2 linked regions of the Ilumatobacter coccineus YM16-304 genome follow. Each later gene encodes a partner of the first gene's protein in a complex. Links are inferred from orthologs where the notes say so. Each region holds a gene or a part of one and is shown in the gene's direction. Other genes may lie near its edges.

Region 1 (5,341 bases):
GACATCGTCGAGGTGGGCATCGTGGATGCGCCGTACGACGGCTACTACGAGGACTACGCCGTCGCTCGACTCGTCGAGGCGCCGCACGCGTACATCGAACGGACGGCGTTTCCGAATCTCACGGCGATCCAGTCGGCTCGATATGTCGACACCCGACCGACCGGTTCGACTGTCGATGGCGGAGAGAGCGACACGGGGCGGTTGCGCGCTGGGTCGGTCACCGAGTTCCAGATCGCCGGGCGAGCAGCGATCCCCGACGGGTCGGTCGCCGTCTTCGCCAACCTCACCGCAGTCAACCCGTCCGGCAACGGCTACCTCACCGGGTTCCCCTGCGGAGGCTCGCAGCCTGACGCCTCGTCGCTCAACTATCGCGGTGGAACCACCGCGGGCAATCACACCTTGGTCCCCCTCGACGACGCAGGAGCGCTGTGCGTGTACTCGTCAGCCGAAACCGACGTGGTGATCGACATCGGTGGCTTCTATGGCGTCGGCGACGAGTTGGGGCCCGTGACGCCCGCTCGTCTGCTCGACACTCGGACGAACGGCACCACGATCGACGGGCTGGCGGTCGGCGGAGGACAGCGGGCCTCTGGCGTCGAGATCGAGGTTCCGGTCCACGGACGCGGCGGCGTACCAGACGAGGCGACCGAGGTCGTCGTCAACCTGTCGGCGATCTCGAGTTCAGGCGTCGGGTTCGCCGTCGCCTACGCGTGTGGCGGAGCGATCGGGGGAGTGTCGGCGATCAACTACGCCCCCGGTGCGGTGTCGAACAACCTGGCGATCGTCGAGATCGGCGACAACGGGTCGATCTGCTTCAAGACTTCCCGGCCCACCGATCTGACCGTCGACGTCACCGGGTGGCTCGGGGAGGATTCGACGCTCGACACGTCGTTCCAGTTCCGGGCGCTCGACACTCGCGCGTGGGTCGGCCAGGAGATCCCGCCTGACCTGCCGGAGTGGGAGCGTGACTGTTGCCGCATCGACCCGGCCGACGTCCAGTCGATCTACCTCGGCGACTACTTCACTGGTCGACCAGTCGACGCTGCATTCGTCAACGTGACCGCGATCAACCCCTCGGCGAACGGCTTCGTGTCGATCTTCCCGTGCATCTACGAGCGGGAGGACCTCGGCCGGACCGAGACGTCGGTGCTGAACTTCTCGGCGGGGGTGACGTCGGGGAACACCGCACTCGTCGGCGGCATCAACCCGTCGGAGGCCGCGGAGTTCTGCGTCTACTCGTCCGCCAGCACCCACCTCGTCATCGACGTCATCGCCCAAGGCTGAGTCGCGGTGCGGCGCTCTGGTCGGGATCCGGCCACGTCCAGTCTGGTCGGGAAGGGTTCCTGAATCCGGAACTGAGGCGGACCAGACCAGAGCCGGCCGAACCTCGGCGCTGTACGAACATCTGTTCTGGCGGTACAATCGTCGGGATGACCGACACTGTTGACGCTGCGGTCGACGGGGGCACCACACCCGTCGCGCCCGGCAAGATCGAGCAAGACCTCTCGTTGCTCGGCGGCGACATCCAAGCCGAGAACTACGGCGCCGACGGCGACCAGGTGTTCAAGGTCGTGTCCGAGTTCGAACCCGCCGGGCATCAGCCCCAAGCGATCGAGGCGCTCGCCAAAGGCGTCGAAGACGGCGAGCGATTCCAGACGCTGCTGGGCATCACCGGGTCCGGCAAGTCGGCCACCATCGCCTGGACGATCGAGAAGACCCAGCGGCCGACGCTGATCCTGGCGCCCAACAAGTCGCTCGCCGCGCAGCTCGCGCAGGAGATGAAGGAGTTCTTCCCGAACAACCGGGTCGAGTACTTCGTGTCGTACTACGACTACTACCAGCCAGAGGCGTACATCCCGTCGAGCGACACCTTCATCGAGAAGGACAGCTCGGTCAACGACGACATCGACCGACTTCGCCACTCCGCCACCGCAGCGCTGCTCACGCGACGCGACACCATCGTGGTGGCGTCGGTCTCGTGCATCTACGGCATGGGCAACCCGGAGGAGTACCGGGGCCACCTGCTCGACCTCAACGTCGGCATCGACTACGACATGCGATCGATCCTGCGCCGACTGGTCGACATGCAGTACGACCGCAACGACATGACCCTCGGACGCGGCAACTTTCGCGTGCGAGGCGACACCATCGAAGTGCACCCGGCGTACGAAGAGAACGTGCTGCGCATCGAGATGTTCGGCGACACGATCGAGCGGATCACCACGATCGACCCGCTCACCGGCGAACAACTCCGCGACCTGCCACGTGCCTACGTCTTCCCGGCCACTCACTACGCCACCAGCGCCGAGCGCCTGCAGACAGCGATGAGCAAGATCGAACACGAGCTGCAGGTCCGCCTCAAGGAGTTCGAAGACAACGATCAACTGCTCGAAGCGCAACGCCTGCGCATGCGCACCCAGTACGACCTCGAGATGATGAGCGAGGTCGGCTACTGCAACGGCATCGAGAACTACTCGATGCACATGGACGGTCGTGAGTACGGCGAACCGCCGTTCACCCTGCTCGACTACTTCCCCGACGACTTCCTGCTCGTCATCGACGAGAGCCACGTGGCGGTGCCGCAGCTGCACGGCCAGTACGCCGGCGACCGCAGCCGCAAAGACATGCTGATCGATCACGGCTTCCGCTTGCCGTCGGCGCGCGACAACCGCCCGCTCACGTTCGAAGAGGTGCTCGAGCGGATCAACCAGGGGATCTTCCTGTCGGCCACGCCATCCGAGTACGAACTCCGCGTGTCGACCAAGGTCGTCGAACAGGTGGTGCGACCGACGGGCCTCATCGACCCCGAGGTCATCGTCAAGCCCACCAAGGGACAGATCGACGACCTCATGGAGATGGTCAACGGTCGCATCGCCAACGGTGATCGTGTTCTGGTCACGACGCTCACGAAGAAGATGGCCGAAGACCTCACCGACTACCTGCTCGAGCAGGGGCTGCGGGTCCGCTATCTGCACTCGAACATCGACACGATCCAGCGCATCGAGATCCTCCGCGGACTCAGGCTCGGGGAGTTCGACGTGCTCGTCGGCATCAACCTGTTGCGAGAGGGTCTCGACCTGCCCGAGGTGTCGTTGGTGTGCATCCTCGACGCCGACAAGGAAGGATTCCTGCGGTCCGAGACCTCGCTCATCCAGATGATCGGCCGAGCGGCTCGCAACGTGGCCGGACAGGTGGTGATGTACGCCGACAAGATGACGCCGTCGATGACGGCAGCCATCGAGGAAACGCAACGGCGTCGCGACTTGCAGATCGCCTACAACACCGAGCACGGCATCGACCCGACCACCATCCGCAAGGCGGTGGGAGACATCTTGGAGATGCTGCACGGCACGAGTGGCAAGACGCCGGTGCCGGGCCAAGACCGCCGTCGCCAGCGCGAACGCGACAAGGTCACCGAAGAGCTCAAGAACCTGCCGCAGCAGGAGCTGCAACGTCTCATCCAGACCTTGGAAGAGGAGATGCACGCGGCATCGGCCGACTTGAAGTTCGAGTACGCAGCCAAGCTGCGTGACGAGATCAACGACCTCCGACGCCAGATCACCGACGCCGGTTGACCGGAGTTGGTTACATCGCTCCCGGAGCGATGTAACCAGGTTGGCGGCAGCGGAGACGCGAAACCGGCGGGCCGCATTGCTGCGACCCGCCGGTTGTCGATCACGGAGTGATCCGAGTGGTCAGCGTGTGATCATGCGTCGACGCTCGTGGCGGTGACGAAGCTCAGCACGTCGATCGTGTAGTGCGCCGTCGCCGACGTGAACAAGCACACGTCACCGTCGTCGGACAGATCGACCAGGGTGGCGTTCGAGATGTTGACGCCCGCCCGGTAGTTGAGCGACGCAGCCACGGGCGGCGTCTCGGTGCACGGGTACAGCGTGGCGTATCCGACCGCAGCGGGGTTGATCGCTGCGAGGTTGACGACGACGGCGATGGCGTCGTCCGGAACATCGCTGCGCCCGGCGATCGGCACGGAGATGAAGTGACCCGCATCCACTTGGCCGTCACCCTGAGCGATCCCGTCGACGGTCACCTGGCCGGTGCCGGTACGGGTCTCGAGCAGGCGGCTCGGGTTGAGGGTGCCGACATCGGTGCCGGGTGAGGCGTAGCCGATGACGTCGATGGTCAGGTCGGTCGCATCCTCGGAGAACACACACAGCACGCCATCGCTCGACAGTGCGACGAGCGTGGTGTTGGAGATGTTCGTTCCCGCCGTGTAGTTGAGCGATGCCGCAACCGGCTGCTCGGAGTCACACGGGAAGAGGGTGATGTACCCGGTGTCGGTCGGGTTGACCGCCGCCACGTTGACCATGGCGGCCACGGCGTCGTCGGCGACGCCGGCGCGACCGGCGACCTGCACCTCGATGGTGTTGCCGGCGGTGATGGCTCCGTCGCCCTGCGAGCGACCGTCGATGGTGGTGAGACCCTCGCCGATTCGCGTCTCGAGCAGTCGAGCCGGGGCGACGAAGTCGATGCGACTCGTCACCGGCATGTAGCCGACGACGTCGAGCGCCAAGCCCGTCGTGTTCGACGCGAACGCACACACGTCGCCGTCGTCGGACAGCTCGACGAACGTCGCGTTGGAGATGGAGACTCCCGCTTCGAAGTTGAGCGATGCCGCCGTGGGCACCTCGTCGGTACACGGGTACAGGGTGACGTATCCGTTGCCGCTCGGGTTGATCGCTGCGATGTTGACCATTGCACCGACCGCATCGGCGGTGACGTCACCGCGCTCGGCCACCGGAATGGTGATCGAGGTACCTGCCGGAACCGGACCTTCGCCCTGGGCGATGCCGTCGATGGTGACGTTGCTTCCGGTTCCACGGGTGTCGAGGAATCGGGCCGGGTCGACGGCGATCAGGTCGCTGTACGGGCTCACCGAGATGGTGAACGTCGTTTCCGCGGTCTGATCGGCAGAGTCGGTGGCCGTACAGGTGACGGTGTTGTCACCGACGGGGAACTCGGTTCCGGAAGCCGGGGTGCAGACGACGGTCGGGAGAGTCTCCGTGTCGTCGTCGGCTGCTTCGGGAAGCGGGTACTCGACGGTGGCGCTACTGGCGCCCGGTTCGGTGACCACCGAGATGTCGTCCGGTGTTGCCGGGAACGTCGGGGGAGCGTCGGGCGTGGGCCCTTCGCCCTCGGCGGGGTCGTGCGTGTTGGTCACGTTGGCCGGGGTGCTCGGCACACCGTCGGCGACGGTGACCGGCGAACCGGTGATGTCGACGGTCCACTCGGTGCCCGGATCGGTCTGCGTCACGGTGTAGTCGCCGTGGTACAGATCGCTCCAGGTGAGCGTTTCGGTCGAGGAGCCAGCGAGCTGGCAGTC
Region 2 (4,287 bases), 1.7 Mb from region 1 along the record:
GGTGCCGGCTTTCTGCTCGGCGGCTTGTCGATCATCCTCGGCGTCTTCGGCGACCTCGGCGCGCTGGCGATCATCTTGACGCTGCTGCCGACGACGTTCCTGTTCCACCGGTTCTGGAAAGAGCCCGATCCGATGGTCAAGCAGGTGGAGATGTCGCATTTCATGAAGAACCTGTCGCTCATGGGCGGAGCGCTCGTGTTGTTCTCGTTCTTCGCACGCGAGTACTCCGGCGACTTCCTCGCCTACACGATGACCGACGGCTTCTTCGCGTTCTGACCGGCGAACAGCGATCGACGCTGCGGGGCGGTCGAGCGCCTGTGGTGCGTCGATCGAGCGGCGGTCACCGGTCGGGCTGGAGTACCCCCGTCGTAGAGTGGTCGGCGACATGAATGATGAGCAGCTGTTCGCCGACGTCCCTCACCCGGCGGAGTCGGGCGCCGAGCCCCCACCGCCCGAGGCGTTCGTCGACGACAGCGAGGCGCCTGCTGCGCACAGCCCGTTCGGCGACGTCGGTGCCGCAGCGACGGGGCCGTCGCCGTTCGCCGAAGGCCTCAACCCCGACCAGCTCGACGCGGTCGTGCACGACAACGGTCCGCTGCTCGTGGTGGCCGGTGCCGGGTCGGGTAAGACGCGGGTTCTGACGCACCGGATCGCGCACCTCATCCACACCGGTGTCCACCCGTCGAAGATCCTCGCGATCACGTTCACCAACAAGGCCGCTTCCGAGATGCGTGAGCGCGTCTACGAACTCGTCGGCCCGGTGGTGAAGACGATGTGGGTGTCGACGTTCCACTCGGCGTGCGTTCGTATCCTGCGCGCCAACGCCGAGGCGATCGGCTACCCGCGACAGTTCTCGATCTACGACTCGGCCGACTCGAACCGGCTCACGTCGTACGTGATCCGCGATCTGGGTCTCGACTCGAAGCGCTTCACGCCGCGCGGTGTGCACGGCATCATCTCGCTCAAGAAGAACGAGTTGATCAGCCCCGAGACCATGGCGACCGAAGCCGACAACATCTTCGATCGCAAGCACGCCGAGGTGTACGCCGAGTACCAGGCCCGGTTGCTCAAGGCGGGTGCGATGGACTTCGACGACCTGCTGATGAACGTCGTGAAGCTCTTCGCCGATCACGGCAACATCCTCGAGCACTACCGAGAGCGCTTCGCGCACATCCTCGTCGACGAGTACCAAGACACGAACCAGGCGCAGAACGAGATCGCGCTGCAGCTCGCCGGAGGCCACCAGAACATCTGCGTGGTCGGCGACCAGGATCAGTCGGTGTACCGCTTCCGTGGCGCCGACTTCCGCAACATCATCCAGTTCGAGGAGGCGTTCCCCGACGTCACCACGATCGTGCTCGACCAGAACTACCGCTCGACGCAGACGATCCTCGACGCGGCCAACGCGGTCATCGACAACAACCAGGAACGCAAACCGAAGGCGCTCTGGACCGACGCGGGTGCGGGCGATCGGATCACCCGCTATCACGCCGAAGACGAAGGCGACGAGGCCACGTTCATCGCCACCACGGCGCGACAACTGCACGAGCAAGACGCCATCAACTGGCGCGACATCGCGGTGCTGTACCGCACCAACGCGCAGAGCCGCGTGCTCGAAGAGTCGTTCATGCGCGTCGGCGTGCCGTACAAGGTGGTCGGCGGCACGCGGTTCTACGACCGTCGCGAGGTCAAAGATGCCATGGCCTACCTGCGTGCCACGGTCAACCCGCTCGACGAGGTGTCGATCAAACGGGTGCTCAACACGCCCAAGCGCGGGGTGGGCGATGCGAGTGTCGACAAACTCGATGCGTTCGCCGCCGCCGAGTCGATTCCGTTCATCGAAGCGCTCCGGCGCAACGACGAAGCGGGCGTGGCCGGCAAGGCGGTGCGCGGCATCGCGCAGTTCGTCGAGCTACTCGACCAGCTGACCGCCACGGCGGCAGACGATTCGCTCGGCCCGGGCGATGTGCTGCAGTCGGCGCTCGAAGGGTCGGGCTACCTGGCCGAACTCGAAGCCGAAGACACGATCGAGGCACACACCCGCATCGAGAACCTCGGCGAGCTGGTCGGGTCGGCTCGCGAGTTCACCGTGATCGACGAGTTCATGGAGCAGGTGTCGCTCGTCGCCGACACCGACCAGCTCGACGACGACGATCAGGTGGTGCTCATGACGCTCCACTCGGCGAAGGGCCTCGAGTTTCCGGTCGTCTTCCTCGCCGGCGTCGAGGAAGGCGTGTTCCCGCACATCCGGTCGCTCACCGAACCGGTCGAGATGGAGGAGGAGCGCCGGCTCGCGTACGTCGGCATCACCCGTGCGATGCAGCGGCTGTACATGTCGCACGCGTGGAGCCGCCAGCTGTTCGGCTCGACGCAGTACAACCCACCGTCGCGCTTCTTCGACGAGATCCCGGCCGAACTGATCGAGTCGAAGGGCAACGTGTCGGGAAGGTCGTCGTACGGACGCCAGAGCTATCGCAACCGCGATGCCGGGTACAGCTCCGGGTACGACAGCGGCGCCGCGGTGCCGGCGTACAAACGGGCGCGACACGACGACGACACCGGCGGGATCGACATCAACGCCGACATCAAGGAAGAGCAGGAGCGGCACAAGGACCGCGTGGTCGATGCTGCGATGCGAGCCGGGAAGAAGGTGACCGAGCCCGCCAACAGCCAAGAGCTCGGGTTGGCGACCGGCGACACCGTCGAGCACCCGGCGTTCGGTTCGGGCACGATCATCGCGATCGATGGCGAAGGCGACAAGACCGAAGCGGTCATCAACTTCTCCGGCGGCGTCGGGTTGAAACACCTGAGCCTCGCCTGGGCCCCGCTCAAGAAGGTCTGACGCCGAGCGAACGCTGACCGGCCCACGATCCGGTCACCGTTCCATCGCTGTTCCGCTGTTTTGCAGCGGAGGGTGCTACTGTTTTACAGCGAAAGGTGGTTGTCATGGACGTGTCCCCGTTTCCTCACCACGGACCACTCGAACCCGGCCAGTTGCCGGCACAGACCGATCTGGTCGACGACCTGGTGCAACGCGTCACCGAGCGCCGCGTCACCGCGCTGTTGGGCCCGCGCCGATACGGCAAGACCACGGCATTGCGCGCCGTGGCCGACCGCCTCGACGACACCACCACGACGGTGTGGCTCGATCTGTACGCGCTCGCGTCGTGGTCGGATCTCGCCGATCGGCTCGACCGGTCGCTGGCTGCCATCGGGGGTGCCGGGTCACCGTCGCTGCACGAATTGGCGGCGCGGATCAACCTGCCGCTCGGCCTGCTCGCGATCGAACTCCGCAAGCCCGCCGATCAGCGACCCGACCCGATCCTGCTCGTGCAAGCACAACTCGATCTGCTGATCGAGGCGTCTCGCACCAGGTCGATCGTGTTGGTGATCGACGAATTCTCGGGCGTCGTGGGGGTCGAGGGCGCGGCGGCGAAGCTGCGCACCGGATTGCAGCACCACTTCCAGGAGATCGGGCTGCTCTTCGCCGGGTCGGAACCGTCGACGATGCAGATGCTGTTCACCGATCGCGCCGAACCGTTCTACGCTCAGGCCGACCTCATCGAAGCTCCGGCGCTCGACCTGGCGACCATCGATTCCCTGGTGCGCGGAGGGTTCGACGACACCGGGCGGTCGGCCGGCTCGATCGCCGCGAGCATCGCCGAGTTCACCGGCGGGCACCCGCATCGCGTGATGGAACTGGCCGACGCGATCTGGCGCCGGGTGGAAGAGGGCGGCACCGCGTCGGAGGCCGACGTGGCGTTGGCGATCTCCGACGTGATGGCCGCGACCGATGCCGGGATGGAGCGGCTCTTCTCGTCGTTCCGCTCGGCCGAGCAACTGGTGTTGCGGCTCGTCGCTCAGGGGGAGACCTTGTTCGGCGCGTACGCCGGGTCGATGGGCTTGTCGAACGGCGGAGCCCAGCACGCCCGAGCTGCGCTGGTCGACCGCGGGCACATCCGCCGGGTCGGTTCGAGGATCGAGATCGTCGACCCCGTCGTGGCCGAGTGGATCCGTCGCCGCTTCGGCTGACCCGACCGGCTCCCGACTGCGCTCGAATGTGGGGCGACCAGCTCGTGGCGTGGCAGAATGTCGGTGTGAAGGCAGCAATTCTGGTCGAGAGTCTGACGGGCAACACGTGGAAGGCGGCGGAGAAGACCGCCGACCTGCTCGCGCAGGAGCGGTGGAGCATCACCGGCCTGTCGAAGGTGAAGCAGCCCGACCTCACCTCGATCCAGGAGGCCGATCTCGTCCTCATCGGCACGTGGGTGCACGGTGCGTTCGTGT

The links. Proteins that work in one complex are often made in the same cells at the same time.
Region 2: the proteins of uvrB (region 1) and pcrA are in contact, whole or in part, in a crystal structure (PDB 7EGT), measured with the Thermus thermophilus proteins. The link is inferred for Ilumatobacter coccineus YM16-304 from one-to-one orthologs. Residues at the interface, in WP_096411307.1 of Thermus thermophilus: Glu23, Leu25, Arg26, Asp27, Gly28, Glu29, Arg30, Phe31, Arg55, Glu326, Asp327, Phe328, Glu379, Ser382, Gln383, His398, Gly400, Arg401; in WP_096412145.1 of Thermus thermophilus: His654, Arg656, Phe657, Gln666, Asp668, Glu669, Lys680, Arg681, Leu682, Ser683, Lys685, Tyr686, Ala687.

The regions. Positions count from the first base shown.
Region 1 is NC_020520.1:2,381,253-2,386,593, forward strand. What follows is about bases 1,011-4,002. They hold uvrB (excinuclease ABC subunit UvrB), read left to right. Parts: upstream 1,011-1,430; coding sequence 1,431-3,575; downstream 3,576-4,002. Other genes in these bases: YM304_RS10750 (hypothetical protein), read left to right, coding at 1,011-1,284; YM304_RS10760 (right-handed parallel beta-helix repeat-containing protein), read right to left, coding at 3,707-4,002. Outside these bases: more of YM304_RS10750, read left to right, coding at 1-1,010; more of YM304_RS10760, read right to left, coding at 4,003-5,341. UniProt on the Escherichia coli protein: The UvrABC repair system catalyzes the recognition and processing of DNA lesions. A damage recognition complex composed of 2 UvrA and 2 UvrB subunits scans DNA for abnormalities.
Region 2 is NC_020520.1:4,089,304-4,093,590, reverse strand. What follows is about bases 1-3,113. They hold pcrA (DNA helicase PcrA), read left to right. Parts: upstream 1-385; coding sequence 386-2,842; downstream 2,843-3,113. Other genes in these bases: YM304_RS18120 (ATP-binding protein), read left to right, coding at 2,947-3,113; YM304_RS18130 (DoxX family protein), read left to right, coding at 1-276. In the rest of the region: more of YM304_RS18120, read left to right, coding at 3,114-4,032; YM304_RS18115 (flavodoxin family protein), read left to right, coding at 4,098-4,287. UniProt on the Escherichia coli protein: A helicase with DNA-dependent ATPase activity. Unwinds DNA duplexes with 3'-5' polarity. Translocates on single-stranded DNA with 3'-5' polarity. Initiates unwinding more efficiently from a nicked substrate than double-stranded DNA.